Regions from separate parts of the Priestia sp. TSO9 genome, predicted to be linked through region 1. Evidence: riboswitches for the same ligand, from Rfam matches in the RefSeq annotation. Region 1 holds a riboswitch; the other holds the start of a gene.
What was found. Region 1 has a riboswitch for S-adenosylmethionine ahead of metK (methionine adenosyltransferase). Riboswitches for the same ligand answer to the same signal wherever they lie in the genome.
Positions count from the first base shown of each region.

Region 2: it holds a riboswitch for S-adenosylmethionine, as region 1 does, so the genes downstream of both, LJC66_RS06775 (trans-sulfuration enzyme family protein) here and metK (methionine adenosyltransferase) in region 1, are expected to answer to the same signal.

Region 1 is NZ_JAJEKD010000015.1:1,836,731-1,843,361, forward strand. Features, by position in the region: gene LJC66_RS24645 (gamma carbonic anhydrase) at 1-61, shown strand, start outside; gene LJC66_RS24650 (phosphatase PAP2 family protein) at 253-777, shown strand; gene LJC66_RS24655 (glycosyltransferase family 4 protein) at 796-1,941, shown strand; gene metK (methionine adenosyltransferase) at 1,974-3,176, opposite strand; SAM riboswitch class I at 3,309-3,426, opposite strand; gene pckA (phosphoenolpyruvate carboxykinase (ATP)) at 3,801-5,390, shown strand; gene LJC66_RS24670 (DUF2584 domain-containing protein) at 5,425-5,667, opposite strand; gene LJC66_RS24675 (alpha/beta hydrolase family protein) at 5,722-6,504, opposite strand.
Region 2 is NZ_JAJEKD010000009.1:792,975-799,605, reverse strand. Features, by position in the region: gene LJC66_RS06785 (hypothetical protein) at 1-179, shown strand, start outside; gene LJC66_RS06780 (trans-sulfuration enzyme family protein) at 504-1,685, opposite strand; gene LJC66_RS06775 (trans-sulfuration enzyme family protein) at 1,669-2,814, opposite strand; SAM riboswitch class I at 2,886-3,003, opposite strand; gene LJC66_RS06770 (hypothetical protein) at 3,170-3,832, opposite strand; gene LJC66_RS06765 (spore coat protein) at 3,902-4,930, opposite strand; gene LJC66_RS06760 (CotH kinase family protein) at 5,160-6,245, opposite strand; gene LJC66_RS06755 (CotG/ExsB N-terminal domain-containing protein) at 6,417-6,631, shown strand, end outside.

The DNA of each region.
Region 1 (6,631 bases):
AGAATATGTAGAAAAAGGGCAGTATTATAAGTCTATTAAGAAATCTGATTCTTCATTATAAAGGAAACGTTCCCTCAGAAAGTCATACTGAGGGAATTTTTTTAGTATCTCCACAAACTCTCCAATCATGTTCTATTCTCTCCACAATTGTAAAGAAATTTCCATATTAATTTACATCGTTTTAGTACTGCCTCCACAATTAAAGATTAAACTGAATAATAAAGACGTATCTATTGAAAAGGGAGCGACTCTATGAAAGCCAAGTTAATTCAGTATGTATACGATGCCGAATGCCGATTATTCAAAAGCGTAAACCAACATTTTGATCGAAAGCACTTAAATAGATTTTTACGTTTACTCACTCACGCCGGCGGAGCCACGTTTACCATTGTGATAGCGTGCTTGCTGTTATTTCTGCATCCTTCATCTGTCGCTTACGCTTGTGCGTTTTCTCTAGCCGTTAGTCATATTCCTGTGGCCATTGCTAAAAAACTATATCCGAGAAAACGACCTTATATTCAATTAAAACATACAAAAGTATTAGAAAATCCATTAAAAGATCATTCATTTCCATCTGGGCATACAACAGCTATTTTTTCGTTGGTTACCCCTCTTATGATTGTTTATCCAGCCTTCGCTGCTGTTCTTTTGCCTCTTGCAGTAACGGTAGGAATTTCAAGAATTTATCTCGGTCTGCACTATCCGACGGATGTCATGGTAGGCCTGATACTGGGCATCTTTTCAGGTGCTGTTTCACTGAACATATTTTTAACTTAATTAATAGGAGGAGTACTAATGAGAATTGCTTTATTTACGGATACATTTGCTCCAGAAGTTAACGGAGCTGCTAAAACACTTTATCAGTTTACTCAGTACGTCAAATCAAAGCAAATTCCCATCCAGGTATTTGCTCCTGAATTTGCTCATGATCAGTCATTTTCAACGTATGTTCACCGTTCGCCCAGCATGCCGTTTTTTCTTTATCCAAACAGCCGCTTTTCATTGCCAAACGTTCTAAAAATTAAAAAGCAGCTGCAGGAATTCAATCCTTCTATTATTCATTTGGCCACTCCTTTTACAATGGGGCTTTGCGGCTCCTATTACGGGAAAAGATTAGGTGTTCCTCTTGTCGGCTCTTATCATACCAATTTTGATGATTATTTATCTCACTATGAACTTGAAAAAATGCGTGTACCACTGCAAAAATATATGAAATGGTTTTATAAACCTGTACAAAAAATATTCGCTCCCTCTGAAGTGACCAAACAGCAGCTAGAAGAACAAGGGTTTCACAACGTATCTATTTGGTCGCGAGGAGTAAATCATAAATTATTTCACCCCCACTATGACCGCTTTGATATTCGCATTAAATATAATATTAAAAAGCCCTACATTTTAACGTATGTAGGAAGATTAGCTAAAGAAAAGAACGCTGATTTTTTAATAAAAATCGCACGATCTCTACCGGATCATATCCGCCATCAAATTCACTGGGTTATTGTGGGAGACGGCCCTTTAAAAGAACAAATGCAGCAGCAAGCATCTGAGCATATGACATTTACAGGCTTCCTTGAAGGTAAGCAACTTGCTCATATCTATTCATCATCTGATTTGTTTGTTTTTCCTTCAGAAACAGAAACCTTCGGAAATGTTGTACTGGAGTCTCTTGCTTCTGGAACTCCTGTAGTGGCAGCAAATGCAGGAGGAGTTAAACAGATGGTTCAGCATGGGCGAAACGGCTACCTTTGCAAACCTCACTCCTTAGAAGAATTCAGTTCGGCTATTACAGATTTACTCGATGATTTGCATCAGCGGCTTCACTTTGGCCATGCAGCGAGACAATACGCTCTTACTCAATCATGGGACGCCATTTTTCAGCATTTGCTTTCAGAATATGAAGGTGTCGTAGAAAAATCTGCTGCAGGTATTCAATGGGCATAAAAAAAATCTCCGTTTTCACGGAGATTTTTTTATTATTTAGCTAAAGCTTGAGTTTTTAATGCTTCCGCTTTGTCTGTGAACTCCCAAGGAAGCTCCACATCCGTACGACCAAAGTGGCCGTAAGCTGCTGTTTGCTTATAAATTGGGCGACGTAAATCAAGCATTTTAATGATGCCTGCTGGACGTAGGTCAAAGTTTTTGCGTACTACGTCTACTAGTACTTCTTCAGAAACTTTTCCTGTACCGAATGTATCAATTGAAATAGATACTGGTTGTGCAACACCAATTGCATATGCTAGTTGTACTTCACATTTATCAGCAAGATCAGCTGCTACAATGTTTTTCGCAACATAACGAGCTGCATAAGCTGCTGAACGGTCTACTTTTGTTGCGTCCTTACCAGAGAATGCACCGCCGCCGTGACGAGCATATCCGCCGTAAGTATCAACGATAATTTTACGACCAGTTAAACCAGCATCTCCTTGAGGACCGCCGATTACGAAGCGTCCTGTTGGGTTAATGAAATACTTTGTATTTTCATCAATTAACTCGTTTGGAACAACTGGATTAATAACATATTCTTTTAAGTTACGTTGAATTTGCTCTAACGTTACTTCTGGGTGATGCTGAGTTGAAATAACAATTGTATCGATGCGAACAGGTTTGTTGTTTTCATCATATTCAACTGTTACTTGTGTTTTACCATCCGGGCGAAGGTAAGGAAGAATTTCTTCTTTACGTACTTCTGTTAGACGGCGAGCAAGTTTATGAGCTAATGAAATTGGAAGAGGCATTAGTTCTTTTGTTTCGTTACATGCATAACCAAACATTAACCCTTGGTCTCCAGCTCCGATTGCTTCGATTTCTTCATCTGACATTTGACCTTCACGTGCTTCTAACGCTTGGTCTACACCAGCAGCGATATCAGCTGACTGCTCGTCGATAGATGTTAATACTGCACAAGTTTCAGCATCAAATCCATATTTTGCACGAGTATAGCCAATTCCTTTAATTGTTTCACGAACTGTTTTAGGAATATCCACGTAAGTAGAAGTTGTAATTTCACCACTTACTAAAACTAAACCAGTTGTTACGCTTGTTTCACAAGCAACACGAGCATTTGGATCCTTTGCTAGGATAGCATCAAGAATTGAGTCAGAAATTTGGTCACAAATTTTATCGGGATGTCCCTCTGTAACAGATTCTGACGTGAACAGACGACGTTGTGTTGACATCAGTTTTCCTCCTTATAAATACGATACATTGTGATACGGTACTCATTCCCTTATTTTCATTACACGTTAAAAAATATAAAAAAACCTTTCCTTGTATCGAGGAAAGGTATCAAATTCTACATAAGCCTTTCACTCTTATCGATCAAGGTTGTGCCCTTGCATCAGGTTAGCACCTTATCGTCTACACAAAAAAATGACGATGGTTGCTGGGTTTCATAGGGCCTGTCCCTCCACCAGCTCGGGATAAGAGAGTATCCGTTCAAGGACATATAATACATGAAAAAGCGCTTCACTGTCAACAACATTCAAATGGAAATCATCTCTTTATGTTTGAATCTGTTTTAATGTAACATACTCAAATTCTGAAATAGTACATCTTATTAAGAATTATCACTAAGTTTAGTTAATAAGACAGATCAAAATAAGGCTTTCATTTAAAACAGCTTCACTTTTTTCGCTTCTAGCACATATACATGTGTCTAAAATAGGTATAACGTACATTTTTTTATAATACACAAACATTTTTAGTTAAATAGTATAGAATAATTAAATAAATGTGTTATACTAATTATAAATTTCAAACATTAATGAATAAATAATAGCTAAAAAAGGAAGGTAGTGCACATGAGTACTGTTGATATGTCTATCGAATTAAATGGTTTGCTTCAATTAAAAACAACAAAACACCAATTATCTGTTCCACAACTTGTTGAAAAAATTCTAGCTCGACGCGAAGGAACGCTGACTTCTACAGGTGCTGTGTCAGTCGAAACCGGAAAATATACAGGTCGCTCTCCTTTAGATAAATTTATTGTAAGCGATGCTGTGTCTTCAAAAACGGTTGAATGGGGACCTGTCAATCAGCCAATTTCTGCTCAGCGATTCGATGCGCTATACAAAAAAGTCTTAACCCACTTAAAGAAGCAGGATGAACTTTTTGTTTTTAATGGATATGCTGGAGCTGATAAAAAGTATCAGTTACCAATTCAAGTAGTTAATGAATTTGCATGGCACAACCTATTCGCTCAGCAGTTATTCATTCGCCCTTCAGCCGAACAAAAAACAAATGATGATGTGAAGCCGTTTACAATTGTAGCAGCTCCAACGTTCAAAGCTGATCCTGAAACAGACGGGACGAACTCTGAAACCTTCATTATTCTTTCGTTAGAGCGACGTATTGTGCTAATTGGAGGAACTGAATACGCTGGTGAAATGAAAAAATCTATTTTCTCAGTGATGAACTTCTTGCTTCCTCAAAACAATATTCTATCCATGCACTGTTCTGCTAACGTAGGAGAAGAAGGTGACGTTGCATTATTCTTTGGTTTATCTGGAACGGGTAAAACAACGCTTTCTGCTGATGCAAACCGTCGTTTAATCGGAGATGACGAGCACGGTTGGTCAAGCTCTGGTGTATTTAATATTGAAGGAGGATGCTACGCGAAGTGCATTCAGCTTTCCGAAGAAAAAGAACCGCAAATCTTCAATGCAATTCGCTTCGGCGCCGTACTGGAAAATGTAGTGTTAAATCAAAATACGAAAGTAGCAGATTACAATGATAATAGTTTAACAGAGAATACTCGTGCCGCTTATTCAATTGACTCTATTGATAATATAGTATTGCCAAGCGTTGCTGGGCACCCTACAGCTATTGTCTTTTTAACTGCCGATGCTTTCGGGGTCTTGCCTCCAATCAGCAAGCTTACAAAAGAACAAGCGATGTACCATTTTCTGAGCGGATACACTAGTAAGTTAGCTGGAACAGAGCGCGGCGTAACATCGCCACAGGCTACTTTCTCTACATGCTTTGGTGAGCCTTTCTTGCCTCTTGCTCCAACAACTTACGCAGAAATGCTAGGAAAGAAAATCGATGAACATAATGTAAATGTCTACCTTGTAAATACTGGATGGACCGGTGGTGAATACGGCATCGGCGAACGAATGAAGTTAAGTTACACTCGAGCTATGGTTCAAGCAGCCCTTGAAGGAGAACTAGCTAATACCGAAACAGTAACAGACGCTATTTTTGGTTTATCGATTCCAACTCATGTTCCGGGAGTTCCTGATGAAGTGCTTCAGCCTTCTAAAGCATGGAACGATGCAACAGCTTATAATCAAAAAGCAACTGAGCTTGCTGCTAAATTCAAAGCGAACTTCAAGCGTTTTAATGATGTGGCATCTGATATTTCCACATTAGGAGGACCTAGGGTCTAATAAAAAACCGATCGTCTTAGAGACGATCGGTTTTTTAGTTAGTCGAATGTAATTTTGTCAGTTCATATGTGACAATGGTTTTTTCCTGTTCCATTTCTACCTTACGCACAACAGCAGTTCCAATACATTCTCCAGTTTTCGTTTTGTGAATGTTTAATGGAATATCTAACGGATACAAGCGATATCCTTTTTTCTCAATTTGAAAAATGTTATCCGTTACACGCTTTTCGTTGCCTTTTGTCACAATCATTGTATTTAATTCTAGCGGCATCCCCATTTTTTCTCACTCCTCACTGTTATTCTACTTGTTTTCTCTATCGTAGCATATCTTTTATTGCGCTTTCATCCACTTCGTTAACTTCTTCACCGTTTCTCGGTTTTCTTTTGGTGGAAAAGCATGTGGAAAGTTTTCGAAGTACCAGCTGGTAACTTTTTTATTGGACTTCTTTAGTTTAGATTCGAGCTGATAGGAATGATCAATCGACACGTTTTTATCTTCTAAACCATGAATAAGCAAGACCGGCGGCTCGACGAGATGAGCACGGTGCAAAGGTGTCCTCCATTCGTATCTTTCAGGATATTTAGAAGGAGTTCCTCCAATCACCCGCTTCATCATTCTTCTTAAATCTTCTCTTTCTTCATATGTCAGCACCATATCCGTGACGCCTCCCCATAACACAAGAGAGCGGCTGTCGTTTTTTTCAATGGCTGTGAGTAAAGCCATCACTCCCCCTCTTGAAAACCCAAAAATATGAATGCGGTCATGGTAGACGTTGGGGAGCTGTTTCAGTAAATCGTAAGCAGCAAAAGCATCGTAACGATCATCTCCTGCAAAATCTTCGTTTCCTTCGCCTCCTTGATTTCCCCTATAGAACGGAGCCATCACAATAAAACCTTGAGAAGCAAATTGAATGAGTCGAGCAGGACGAACCGTTCCTACGTTCTTAATACCTCCTCTTAAGTATAAAAAGCCGTCATACATTCCTTTTTCTTTTGGCTCTGCGAGCATTCCTTTAATCTTAAGCCCTTGACATGCATATGTAATCACCCACAGCGCCACACGAGGGTTTGATGATGGGAAACGCTGTTTATGAAGAATTGTTCCATCTTTCATTTTTTTCCTCCATTCTTTATATAACTAGCCTGCTTTCTCCCGCTAAGGTGTACTTTCAATTGTTGGCTAATACTTCTTTGATTTTACACATAGTTATATAGGCACTCACCTTCTTCTACTTTCTTAC
Region 2 (6,631 bases), on a different contig from region 1:
AGCTTCACGAAGCCATTATGAAAGATTTAAAAGATGAAATGACTCATCCACGCGTCCGGCAAACACCGTATGTAAAATATCACCTTGGCATAAAAAGAATTCTAAACAGCAGTCTTTCCTCTGATGAAAAAGTTGCGCTTGCGTCCCTATACACAAACCTTTTAGATAGCTGTGTATAACGGATATCAATCCAGTGTAAAGACGAACAAATGGGATAAAGGAGCTGAACCGCTTGTGACACCGCGGTTGATTTCCGTGCAAGGCTTCGCTTTCCGCGGGCTGCCTATGAGCCTCCTCGTCGCTTGTGCTACTGCGTGGTCTCATCCCTTCCGTTTTTCCCGCAGGAGTCTACGCCTTGCCCTCCAATCAACCGCTAGAAGCAACGAAATAGATGAAACCTACGTTCACCGTAACAACAAAAAACAAGAACTATTAATCAGTAATTTTGATTAATAGTTCTTGTTTAACTTTAACTAGAATACTTTTGTCCCAGTCTCTTTTCTTTATTTAATTAACGCTTTTTCTTCTAAGCTTTGAAAAACAGCGTTAAAGTCTTGCTTCAAATCCTCAAATTCCTCTAACCCTACTGAAAGGCGAAGGAGTGAATCAGTAATTCCTTTTTCTTCACGTACTTCTTTTGGGATACTTGCATGAGACATTGTTGCAGGATGCGTTAGAATGGATTCAACTGCACCTAGACTAACGCCAATTGAAGCTAATTTGACTCCTTGTAAAATATGTCGTGCTACTTTTTCATCCTGTACTTGGAAAGAAATCATAGCTCCGTATCCATTTGCTTGTTCTGAAATCAGTTTGTGGTCTGGATGACTTTTTAAGCCCGGGTAGTATACACGGCTCACTAGAGATTGTTCTTCAAGCCATTTTGCAAACTGTAGCGCTGTTTTTAACTGCTGATCTAAACGAACTTTTAATGTCTTAATTCCTCGAAGCAGTAAAAAACAATCCTGCGGTCCCAAGATAGCACCAAAAGCATTTTGTACAAACTTTACTTCTTCTGCTAGCTTTTCATCGCTTACTACAACTAAACCGCCAATGACGTCACTGTGGCCGCTGATGTATTTTGTAGCACTATGAATCACAATGTTTACACCAAGGTCAATCGGCTGCTGTAGATAAGGTGTTAAAAACGTGTTATCCACAATTGTAAGGAGATTGCGCTCCTTCGCCAAACTTGCTACTGCTTTAATATCCGTTACCTGTAAAAATGGATTTGAAGGGCTTTCGATATAAATGGCCTTCGTATCTTTTGTGATAGCTTCTTCTACTTTCTCAACCTTCGTTGTATCAACAAAAGTTGTTTTGATACCAAACTTTGAAAATAATCGTGTTAATACACGATATGTCCCGCCGTACGTATCATGTGAAACTAAAATTTCATCCCCTGATTCAAAAATAGATAACACCGATGAGATAGCAGCCATACCTGATGAAAAAGCAAAACCAGCGTATCCATTTTCTAGCTGAGCAATGGTGTTTTCTAAAGCCTCACGAGTTGGATTCCCTGAACGAGAATAGTCATAGCGGCCGTTGTTCGTCTCATCTTCTTGGTTAAATGTAGATACCTGATAAATAGGTACGTTAACCGCTCCAAAATGACCGTCAATTCCTGTATTTGCATGAATTAAGTTCGTTCCAAATCTATGTTTATTATTGTTGGTATGCATCAAATGCCTCCTTCAAATCTTTAATTAAATCATCTGCGTGCTCAATTCCAACTGATAATCGCAGTAAACAGTTTGTTACTCCGACACGATTTCGAATTTCCTCCGGAATATCAGCATGTGTTTGACGAGCTGGGAATGTCATTAAACTTTCCACGCCTCCTAAGCTTTCTGCAAATGTAATAACTTTGACATTTTCTAAAAGTACTGACACGATATCAGGGTGTGAGACAGCAAAAGAAATCATGCCTCCAAATCCAGTTGCTTGTTTCTTCATGATTTCATAGCCTGGATGTGTTTCAAGACCAGGGTAATACACTTTTTCCACGAGATCATGAGCAGTAAGCCAATTTGCAATTTTCAGTGCGTTTTCATTATGCTTTTCCATACGAAGCGCTAGCGTTTTAACACCGCGTAATAACAACCAGCTGTCCTGTGGACCTAAGATTGCCCCCGCTGCATTTTGATAAAAACGAATTTTCTCTCCTAAGCTACTACATCGAGCCACTACAAGACCAGCAACTACATCATTATGACCCCCAATGTATTTGCTTGCGCTATGTATCACAATATCTGCTCCAAGCTCTAAAGGACGCTGATAATAAGGCGACATGAAGGTATTGTCAACGATAGTAAGCAAATCATGCTGTTTAGCTAACGCAATTGCTTCTGGCAAATCAGTCACGTGCATCATTGGATTCGTAGGTGTTTCAATAAATAAAGCTTTTGTATTAGAACGAAGCGCATCTTTTACTTGTTCGAGATGGGCTGTGTTGACGTACGAAACAGTAATTCCTTGCTCTGAAAAGATTTCATTTAGTAATCGGTACGTTCCTCCGTATAAATCCTCTGATACAATTAAATGATCTCCGTTTTTAAATAGTGCTAAAACTGCCATTACACCCGCCATTCCTGAAGCGAATGCTACTCCTACTTCTCCTTTTTCCAAAGCAGCAATTGCTTCTTCCAATGCTGTACGAGTAGGGTTTGCCGTACGTGCATAGTCAAATCCTGTACTTTGCCCTAAAGCAGGATGAGCAAATGTTGATGCTTGGTAAATGGGTGTTGTAATAGAACCTGTTGAAGGGTCACGACCTACTCCTGAACGAACTAATAAAGTTTCAATTTTCATCTATTTCTCTCCTTAACTCAAAATAAAAAACACTCTTCACAGATGGAAGAGTGTTCGTTTATACACGATTTCTCTCATCTGTTAGAACAATACTGATGTTCCACAGGAATTAGCACCGTTCAAATGAATGTTTCATTTGATGGTTGCCGGGCATCGCAGGGCCAGTCCCTCCGCCACTCTTGATAAGAGTTCTATATAATTGTTGGTGGTTAACGTTTGTTGTTAATAACTTTAATAAAGATTTTCTTTATTGTCAACATAATTTTCTAAAAAATTTAAATCATCTCATTTGTTTATTCAATATACTTGTCCTGATAAGCACATAAAAAAAGAGACGAAAGCGAGGTCTCTTTTTCTAAGGCAAGTGCACAGATTTCACGTGAGCTAACTTCCAATACATACTTTCTCCATTTGCCGTAATTAGTTCAACAATATTATTAGAAACTTCTTTAAGTACGCCAATTTTTTCTGATTGATCCCCTAAATCTAATACGACCAGCTGATTTTCATATTTTTTAAGCTGCTCTTCAAAGTTTCTGACAAAAGGTGCAGAGGCAGGTCTTACTGGGAGCTCTTTGTCACTTAAAGAATAAGGGGTTAACTCATTGCTGTAAGGGGTAAGCCATTTCAAATGATGCAGAGAAACAAAGACATTTTTATACACTGGAGAATAAAACACGAGATAATCATTCAGCACGCTTGTAATATAGCCATGCAATGATTTCCCTCCCGTTACATAAATTTCAATAAATTTCCCTTTTGCCTGCTGTAAAATATTACGGTAAGAAATTCGCTGACTTTCTTCTATTAAGTTCTCTTCTATTTCACGTAAAACCGTATAGTCTTCTTCAGATACTTCCCGCAAACCATGCATGTGTAAAAGAGGAATATACAAATAATCATGTCCATTATACAAAACCATAATATCTAATCCAAGATCAATAAGTCTGCCAACAAATGTCGTTTTACCTGAAATATCTAACTCCACAATTTTATTGATATAATGATTCATACTCATTCTCATTCTCCTCCTTTTTCCCATATGATAGAAAAGGTGCTTTATAAGCACCTTTTATGTTCCATTTCATCATGCTTTCCAACGATAATTTTTCGTTTTAATAACTTTCTCAGCCGGTGTTGAAGAGCGTGAACCCGTGCGGCGTCCTCGAGAACGATCGTCTGTGCGTCCACCCGTGCGGCGTCCTGTACGTCCACCTGTACGTTCTCCCGTACGGCTTCCTGTACGTTCTTCTGTAGACTTTGCAGCTTCAGTCTCTCCATTTTCTTCTGTTTCTTCATTATTTTGATTGTTATCGTTTTGTTTAAAAGCCCCTTTTGCTCCTACACAAATGGTTTTAACGTGTCTTGGCTGTAAGCGTAATACTTGATTATTCTGCACAAGTGTAAATGTACCATTTCGGCTTTGTACTAACACGCCCTCTACAGCTTCAGGTCCTCCATTATTGATTGATACCCATTTATGAGAAAGGTGGGCAAAAAGATCGTTAAAGCTTTTGGATTTCATATATTCTGGTTCTTGGCTCACTAAGAGTTCATTTGCAGATTGATTAGTTTGATCTCCATCGTTGTTTTGATATTCACTCACACTCTTAACGTGTTCAGTATTAATATAGATGACACCGTCGTCTTCTGTGAGTAGTACTATATAAGCAGATTCAAATGAACCTAAGACATCAAGAAGCTGACCTGCTTTTTTCTCCGGTCCACCTTGGTTAACCTGCACATATTTAGTTTTCATCAATGATAAAGTTGTAGCAAAAGTTTTCCCTCGATATAATTCTAATTCTGCGCTAATTCCAGTAAACGTTTGTGCCGAATTTGACATAGTATCTTCAGTGATACTTTTTACATGCGCTAAGTGATAATATACAAGTGTATATTCTTGTTGATTATTATTTTGGTTGTTTTGATTGTTTTGGTTGTCATTTTCACCATTATTGTTATTATTGTTATTGTTGCTTTCCACTGCTAAGATTAAATAATCTGATTGCACGTCAACCAAATAACCTGTTTTAGATTCAGGTCCTCCACGATAAACGGTCACCACTCTTCCTTTTAGGGGTTTGAAGTGAGAAGAATAGCCTTTATCAGGCATTTGTATATTTTGGCTGCGTTTTTCGCTTGATTTTTGGCGCGGATTTTGATTTTGCCCTTGTTCTTGGCCATAGTAATAGTTACTCATTGTTTTTCCTCCTTATTAGTTATCCTTATTGGTCATTCATACTGTATATATACGTATCATGTACAGCTATTGATTTCCTGCATTTGCCTATTATTAACAAAATCCACTGTTGCCTATAAATTTCCTATAAATCTATCTCTTTTTAAAGAGTCAAAAGGTTATTTTCAATATACGCTGTTCGTTCTTTTATAAAAGACAGCATAAATTCGGGTTCTTTATAAAATTGCTCCAAGTTATCTTTTACGTAAGGATCTTTTAATACATAAGGAGCAATATACTCATGCAGTTGATAAATGATTGGTTTCATGTATTCTATTGTAAATTGATTATTTAGAACATTGTTCATTTTTTGAATATATCGCTTTTTAATGCTGTTCACCGCCAGTAAGCGAGCTGTAAGCGTATTAAATCCTTGTGCGCGGACATAGTCTCCTTCCATTACTTTTCCATTTACATCTCTTCCCCAAGTTGCATCATAATCCCATGGAATTAGTTCAAAGCGCCCGCTTTCATGATTTAGATAGAGGGCATAGTTATGGACAAAACCGTCGTAATTCTGCATACAAATAATACCGACTAACCAAGATAAGTAGCGGTCGACGTTCAGATACTTCTCAATATTCTGTTCGAATTCCGTATTTGTCCACGTATTAAGATTAAATATAAACTTTTCTAATTTTTCCTCATCCCCTTCTTTCACTGCTTTATCTTCATATCCAGATAACAAAGTTGTTTTCGGCCTTTTATCCAAATCGCTCATCAAAGAAAAATTAGCATCTCCGTCCACTGCATAAAATATGGATCCATCCGCTAAATTTCTTTTTTTCAAAAATAGTTCATCTACCGATTCGAGCTGAAGATATATTCCTTCATTTTTCCCATTAATCTTAAGGGTGACAAACTGAGAATGAGGAGATAAAACGTCTAAAGAGGAGAAAAAATCGAGGGACAATTTGTTGCGCATAAGCGATGGATCTTTGTATTCGGCGTTTAGGTGTATTTCTTTGGCTCGCTGAAATATTTTTGGAGAATAAAATTCAATATAATATGACTTTTTTTTCATCTTCCGAATGTGGGAGCCTCTTAGCAGCAAATCAATATCGTAGCGTTTTTTGTTAAACTTCATCGTTGCCTGAACCGCTTCTTCTGACCAAATATCTCTTTGTATTTCCTTTAAATCTTTTACATTCACAAACAGAGCGTATTGAGGGATTTCTTTTTGCTTCATTATTCGACCACCTTTCTTCAATTATTAAAGTATATGAAGGGTAAATTCTCCATGATACCCCACCTCATCAACTATTTGCGCAAACTCCACTTTTGACTCATATCAAGGACAAGCATCAGCGCGTATTCTATTAATGCAAGACCTAGTCCAATTGACAAGGAGGTTTTTGTATTGCATATTACACCTGAAAAAATTAAAGAGGCTGCTGAAGCCCTAGAATGTACAGAACTGAAATCTTTTATGTTTCAAGAGCCAACTGCCGGTCCACTAACAAAGCCGCGTCGCTCTTCTCGTAGCACTGGCCGCAGCACTCGCGGCTCTCGTCGTTCTTCTCGCCGCTCTCATCGTTCTTCTCGCCGTTCTACTCGTCGCTCTCATCGTTCTTC